Regions from separate parts of the Thioalkalivibrio sp. ALJ4 genome, predicted to be linked through region 1. Evidence: predicted binding sites of a transcription regulator. Region 1 holds the regulator's gene; each other region holds the start of a gene.

What was found. Region 1 encodes sigma-54, which starts transcription at its own class of promoters, with help from an activator protein. Its sites were predicted from a motif close to TGGCANGNTNCNTGCTT; they were not measured.
Region 2: the regulator sigma-54 is predicted to act here: its motif matches at 1,231-1,247, upstream of fliL (flagellar basal body-associated protein FliL).
Region 3: the regulator sigma-54 is predicted to act here: its motif matches at 1,251-1,267, upstream of flgB (flagellar basal body rod protein FlgB).

The regions. Positions count from the first base shown of each region.
Region 1 covers NZ_KB897917.1:973,031-975,228, reverse strand. Annotated here, with positions in the region: gene hpf (ribosome hibernation-promoting factor, HPF/YfiA family) at 1-288, opposite strand, end outside; gene C936_RS0104595 (RNA polymerase factor sigma-54) at 291-1,784, opposite strand; gene lptB (LPS export ABC transporter ATP-binding protein) at 1,843-2,198, opposite strand, start outside.
Region 2 covers NZ_KB897919.1:324,202-326,399, reverse strand. Annotated here, with positions in the region: gene C936_RS0111050 (flagellar hook-length control protein FliK) at 1-1,030, shown strand, start outside; gene fliL (flagellar basal body-associated protein FliL) at 1,320-1,808, shown strand; gene fliM (flagellar motor switch protein FliM) at 1,817-2,198, shown strand, end outside.
Region 3 covers NZ_KB897920.1:120,354-122,551, forward strand. Annotated here, with positions in the region: gene C936_RS0112020 (flagellar hook assembly protein FlgD) at 1-294, opposite strand, end outside; gene flgC (flagellar basal body rod protein FlgC) at 308-727, opposite strand; gene flgB (flagellar basal body rod protein FlgB) at 764-1,174, opposite strand; gene C936_RS0112035 (protein-glutamate O-methyltransferase CheR) at 1,355-2,170, opposite strand.

The sequences.
Region 1 (2,198 bases):
CTTGACCTTTTCCTTGTGCTTGATCAGCTGACGATCCACCTTGTCGATCAGGCCATCAATCGCCGCATACATATCCTCGTGACTGGCTTCGGCGTGGATGTGATTGCCGCTGACCTGGAGATTGGCCTCCGCCTTGTTGTTCAGGTTCTGGTTTTTCTCGTGGGTCAGCACCACATGCACGTCGATCACTTTGTCGAAGTGGCGTTCCAGCTTCGCGAACTTTTCGTTCACGTAGTCGCGCAGGGCGTCGGTGATATCGACGTGATGGCCGGTCAGATTGATCTGCATGGTCAGGCTCCTTTTTGCTTGGTTCCACTGGGCATACTCGCCATCTGCCGGCGTTCGCTGGAAGACGGTATGTGCATAGCCTCGCGGTACTTGGCCACGGTGCGTCGGGCCACATTAATGCCCCGATCCGACAGGATCTGGGCCAGTTTTGCATCACTCAGTGGCTTGTTCGGGGTCTCGCCACCAATCAATTCCCGAATCATGGCACGGATCGCGGTCGCCGAGCATTCGCCGCCATCGGCTGTGCCAACATGGCTGGAAAAGAAGTACTTGAACTCGAATACCCCACGCGGGGTGTGCATGTATTTCTGTGTAGTCACCCTCGAGATGGTCGATTCGTGCATCTCCAGGGTCTCGGCGATATCGCGCAGGATCAGCGGTTGCATGGCAACCTCACCATGCTCGAGAAACCCCTGCTGGCGCACGACGATGGCCTGGGCGACCCGCAGCAGGGTGTCGTTCCGGCTGTGCAGGCTCTTCAGGAACCAGCGCGCCTCCTGCAACTGATCGCGCATAAACGCGCTATCACGCGCATCGGAGACCTGCCGCACCATGCCCGCATAGAGATCGTTGATGCGAATGCGCGGCGCAATCTCCGGGTTCAAGTCCACGCGCCAGCCATCGCGGTCATGGCGGACATAGACATCCGGCACGACGTATTCCGAAGTGGACTCGCTGATCTGGGCACCGGGCCGCGGATTCAGGGTGCGGATCAGGTCCAGCGCCCGCGCCAGCTCGTCCGGGTCGCGCACGCCGGACTGGCGCTGCAGGGCTCGGTAGTCCCGCTTGGCCAGGCTCTCCATGCCGTTTTCCAGGATGGCTCGAGCCGCGTCACGCGCCGGGGCATCCGGCGCCAAATGGCGCAGCTGGATCTCCAGGCACTCGCGCAGGTCCCGCGCACCGACGCCCAGCGGGTCGCACTGCTGAATCCAGTGCAGCACCGCCTCGACCTCGTCGACCCCCACGGGCTCGTCTTCGCCCTGGCTGATCATCTCCGCCAGCGCCTCGAGTTCACTGTCCAGATAGCCGTCCGGGCTGATCGCGTCGATCAGCGCCGCCCCGATCCGTTGGTCTCGTGGGGTCAGGTGGCTCAGATGCAGCTGCCAGAGCAGGTGGTCCTGCAGGCCCTCGTCCTCGCCGTCGGAGGTATTCTCCAGCGGGTCGCGGTCGTCCAGGCCGCGTGGGCTCGGGGCGGGCTCGTAGATGTCGTCCCAGCGACTGTCGGTGCTCAACTCCTCGGGGATCACGTCATCGCCAGCCGTGTCGGCCTGCATGCGATCCCCGTCGACCCGTTCGCCCCCTTCCTCCGGGCGCTCGGGCGGGGCCTCCTCGCCCTCGTCCTCCACCTGCTCGAGCATGGGGTTGCTTTCCAGCGCCTGCTGGATCTCCGCCTGCAACTCCAGCGTGGAAAGCTGCAGCAGACGGATCGCCTGTTGCAGCTGCGGGGTCATCGTCAGCGTCTGCCCCAGCTGCAGATTGAGCCCGGGTTTCAGCATCGCGGTTTGAGGTCCATGGTGACCATCAAGATCATCTTAAGGAAACACTGATCAATGTTCACAGTCGAAAGTTTTCTCCGAGATACACGCGGCGCACCTGGGGGTCGTCCAGCAGCTCCTGCGGGGTCCCGGCGCTCAGGATGCGGCCCTCACTAAGAATATAGGCCCTGTCGCAGATTCCGAGGGTCTCGCGCACGTTGTGGTCGGAAATCAGCACACCGATCCCGCGCTGGGCCAGATGCCCAATCACGGCCTGGATATCACCCACGGAAATCGGATCCACGCCGGCAAACGGTTCGTCCAGGCAGATAAAGCGCGGGTCACCGGCCAGTGCCCGCGCGATCTCGGCGCGGCGACGCTCGCCCCCGGACAGGGCAATCCCAGGGCTGTGGCGCACGGTCTCCAGCTGGAACT
Region 2 (2,198 bases), on a different contig from region 1:
GGGTGGCAGTGACCTCAAGGACCTTCAGGCGCTCGAAGGCCTCGAAGGGTTGAAGGACCTGAAAACCGCAGAAGGCGAGGGTTTCCTCGATATTCTTCAGCCGCAGCTCGAGGCGCTGCTGGCCGATCTGGGCGTGGGTGAAGAGGAGCTTGAAGGGCTCGATCTGGAGGGCATGCTGGCCCGCTTGCAAGCCCTGATGGACGGAGGCGAACTGGCCGTCGAGGTGGAATCGGGCGGCAAGGATTTGCCGCTGGCCGCGCTCATGACGGCAGTGGATGATCGCCCCGGTCCGTCCGTTGCACGTATGGAGCGCGGCGAAGGCAACGGTGGCGCGCGCGAGATCAAGCCGTTGCCTGCAGCGGTCATGCGGCTGTTCCTCGAGTCCAGCCAGGGCTCGGCTGCTTCAGGCGGCGGGGCGGGCACCGAGCTGCTCGGTCCGAACAGCCGCCTTTCGCGCGAGAATGTTCTGGAGCTGCTGGCGCAATGGATGTCCCAGGGGACTGATACGCAAAGGGCGCAGGGACGCGCGGAACCTCTGGCCGGCATTCTGCCGGCGCATGTACAGGCTGCGGAAGGCAGCGAGGGTTCACGCAGCTCGTTGCGCCTGGACCTGGCTCGGCTGCTGCAGCCGGGTGGCGAGCGCGAGCTGACGGACCAGATCCGCATGCTGGCGCGTGCCCAGGGCGGCCGTACCGAGATCAAGCTGCACCCGCCGCAGCTGGGGACACTCGATGTCCGCCTGAACGTGGACGGTGATCGAGCCACCGTCCAGTTCATCAGTGCAAATCCGGTGACCCGCGAGGTTCTGGAGGCGGCGATGCCTCGGCTGCGCGAGAGTCTTGCCCAGAGCGGCCTTACGCTCGAGGATGCGACCGTGTCCGATCAGGCGGCCGAAGAGCGTGAAGGTCAGCAGGAATTGGCTGACGGGCAGCGGGCCGGGCGCGAGGCTGATGAGTCCGAAGCCGAAGGCGAGCAGGCTACGGGTAGCACCCTTTCGATTCTGAACCGCCGACTTGACCTCTTCGCCTGAGTAAGTCCGTTTGCAAAAGACCGGGTGCGTAAACCCGCCCGGTCGTTCCCATCCCCGGTTTGTGTGCCGCCAAGATCCCGTCTTCTGCCGGGTTCGGGGCGGCTGAATCTTGACGATCCCCTTGTTCTTTCCCGGTTGCACCCCTCCAGAGTTCTCTTTTCCCCTTCTTAAGTGTCGGAAAATATTACGTAAACCAATCTTGGCACTGCCTTTGCTATGAGTTCAGGCAATAGTCAGCGCGATCCCGTGCCGTCAACATGGACGGATTCACGAATCTCGAGGGTAGGAAATGGCGGAGAAAGAAGTCGAACTGGGTGAAGAAGGCGCCGGCAAAAAGGGCAAGAAAGGGCTGCTCTGGATTGTCATTTTACTGGTGCTCGTGTTCGCCGGGGCCGGCGCGGCGGCTGCGTGGTTTTTCTTGTCCGGCGGTGGCGAGGAAGAGACCGGCGAAGAAGGCCCTGCCGAGCGCCACTATCACGGACTGGAGCCGATGACCGTGAACATTGATGGGCCCGGACGCATTCGCTATCTCCGGCTCGAGCTAAGCGTCGTGACAACCGACCCCGAGGTGATTGCAGCGCTGGAGCGGCATATGCCGGCCGTTCGCAACGATGTGCTGGGCCTGCTTGGAGAGAAACACTACGACGACCTCAATACGCGTGACGGGAAGGAATCGCTCGCCGAGGAGCTGCGCGAGGCGATCGCCGAGATCCTTGAGGAGCGGGACGCACCACATGATGTGGAAGCGGTGCGCTTTAACGAACTGGTCATGCAGTAGGCAGAACCATGGCGCAAACGGACATCCTCAGCCAGGACGAGATCGACGCCCTCCTTCATGGGGTCGATGACGGCGATATCGAAACGGATGACCCGTTTCCGAATGACGGAGAGGCCCGCGAGTTCAACTTCGCGACGCAGGATCGGATCGTGCGTGGGCGGATGCCCACGCTGGAGATGATCAACGAGCGCTTTGCACGACACCTCCGGGTACGCCTGTTCAATATGCTGCGTCGCTCTGCGGAGCTCTCCGTGGTCGGCACTCGGGTCTCGAAGTTCTCGGAGTACATGCACTCCTTGTTCGTGCCGACCAGCCTGAACCTGGTGCGGGCGCATCCGCTGCACGGGACTGGTCTGTTCGTGTTCGACCCGAAGCTGGTGTTCATCCTGG
Region 3 (2,198 bases), on a different contig from region 1:
AAGGACGTCCTTACCCACCAGGGAGGCCGCTTGCAGGGTCTGGCTCTGGCCCATGGACTGAGCGAGTTTCTCGAAGGACTTCGAAAGCTCTTCGATCCCCGTGACGGTCGAGAACTGAGCCATCTGACCGATAAACTCCCCGTTTTCCATCGGTTCAAACGGGTCCTGATTCTGCAGCTGGGTAGTCATCAGCTTCAGGAAATCGTCCTGACCCAGGCGATCCGTCTCCTTGTCGTCCTGCTTGGGACGTGACAGGCCCAAGCGGTCCAGCATTTCGGGTGATATCTGAGTCATGGGAGGCTCCGGTTTAGCCCTGGCCGATCTGCAGCGTTCGCTGCAACAGCTGGCGCGAGGTCTCCATCACCTCGACGTTCGCTTCGTAGTTGCGCGAGGCCGACATCATGTTGGCCATCTCCTCCACCACGCTGATCGCGGGACGGAAGATGTAGCCGTCTTCGTTGGCCTGCGGATGGTTTGGTTCGTAGTGCGCCTGTGGCGGCGCGCGCGACTCATCAATTCCCGCCACCCGCACGCCATTGGAGGCGCCGTTCGGATCGGCCTGGTTCATCACGGTCTGAAACAGCACCTGCTTCGCCCGGTAGGCCTCGTCGGGGTTGGTCGCCACGGTGTTGGCGTTGGCCAGATTCGACGCGACCGTATTCAGCCGCACCGACTGCGCGGTCAGCGCGGAGGCCGAGGTGTTGAACAGATTAAACAGATCACTCACGACATCACTCTCCTGTTCCCAGCGTTGGCGCTCGCATTAGCGCTCGCCCCGCAGAGCATCACGGATGCCGGAAACCCGGCGGTTCAGGAACTCGAGGCTGCTCTGGTACTGCAGGGAATTCTCGGCAAAGGCCGCCCGCTCCAGCTGCGGGTCCACCGTGTTGCCATCCAGAGACGGCTGCGACGGCACGCGATAAAGCGTCTCCATCGACCCGTTGGCACCACCCGCCCCGCCGGCGCCGATATGGCCCTGATGTGTGCTCGCCATCGGCATGTTGCCGCCCTCGCCGGCCGCCGCCTGCAGCACCGAGCGAAAGTCGATATCGCGCGCTTTGTAATTCGGCGTATCGGCATTCGCGATATTCGAGGCCAGCAGCTCCATCCGCTTCGCACGGACGTTCACCGCCTCCGGGAGAATGCCCATCGCCTTGTCGAGAGAGAGACTCATCCGTCGTACCCCGTCCGCCACTGGCGAACTTCAGGTTCCTCGGGACGAAACCGCTTCGCCCCGTACGACAGGGACAAAGCAATTGGTGTGCCACTATGGGCCGAAAGAGGTTGGGAGAGCAGCGCCGAGGGTGGCGCCCGGATCGCGGGAGCGACCGTATGGAAAGGCGGAAAGGGCCGATCAGCCCTTCAGGCGAAGGACGGAGCCGTACTCGGTGCGAACGGTTTCGAAGGCCTGGGTGTAAGGACCCGCTGTCTCGGAAGCGCCAAGAAACAGATAGCCACCGGGATTCATCTGGCGGGCAATTCCGTCAAGAACCTGTCGCTTGGTCTCGGCGGAGAAATAGATCAGCACGTTGCGACAGAACACGATGTCGAACTTGCCCAGCGCCGCATAGCTGTCGATCAGGTTGAGCTTCTGGAAACGGCAGCGGCGCTGGATCTCCGGGCGTACGCGATGGCCCTCCGCCACGGTCTCGAAGAAGCGGGCGCGCCTCGCCTCGCTCAGGCCACGGACGATGCTCAGCCCGTCGTACACCGCGCGCCGGGCATCGTCCAGAATCTTCTCCGAGAGATCCGTACCCAGGATCGATACCGGCACCACACGCTTGGGCCGCGATTCCTCCCACTCGGACGCCACCATCGAGATGCTGTAGGCCTCCTGTCCGCTGGAGCAGCCGGACGACCAGACCTTGATCCCTGCGCCTTTCTCCGCCCGTTCCGGGAGCAGTACATGGCGCAGGATCTCGAACGGGAAGCCATCGCGAAACCAGGAGGTTTCGTTCGTGGTCATCGCGTCGATCACACGCGTGCGCAGGCGCGGGTTGGGTGCCTGGCGCATTGCGTGCAGCAGCTCCGGCACACTCTTGTAGCCGAACTCGTCCAGCAGCCGCGACAGTCGGCTCGACACGAGATACTGACGACTGTCGCCCAGCACCAGGCCACAGCACTCGGAAAGAAAACGCGAGAACTCCTCGTAGTCACGCGAGTCGATCACGAAGTCATCCTTGAAAGTCGACGGTACG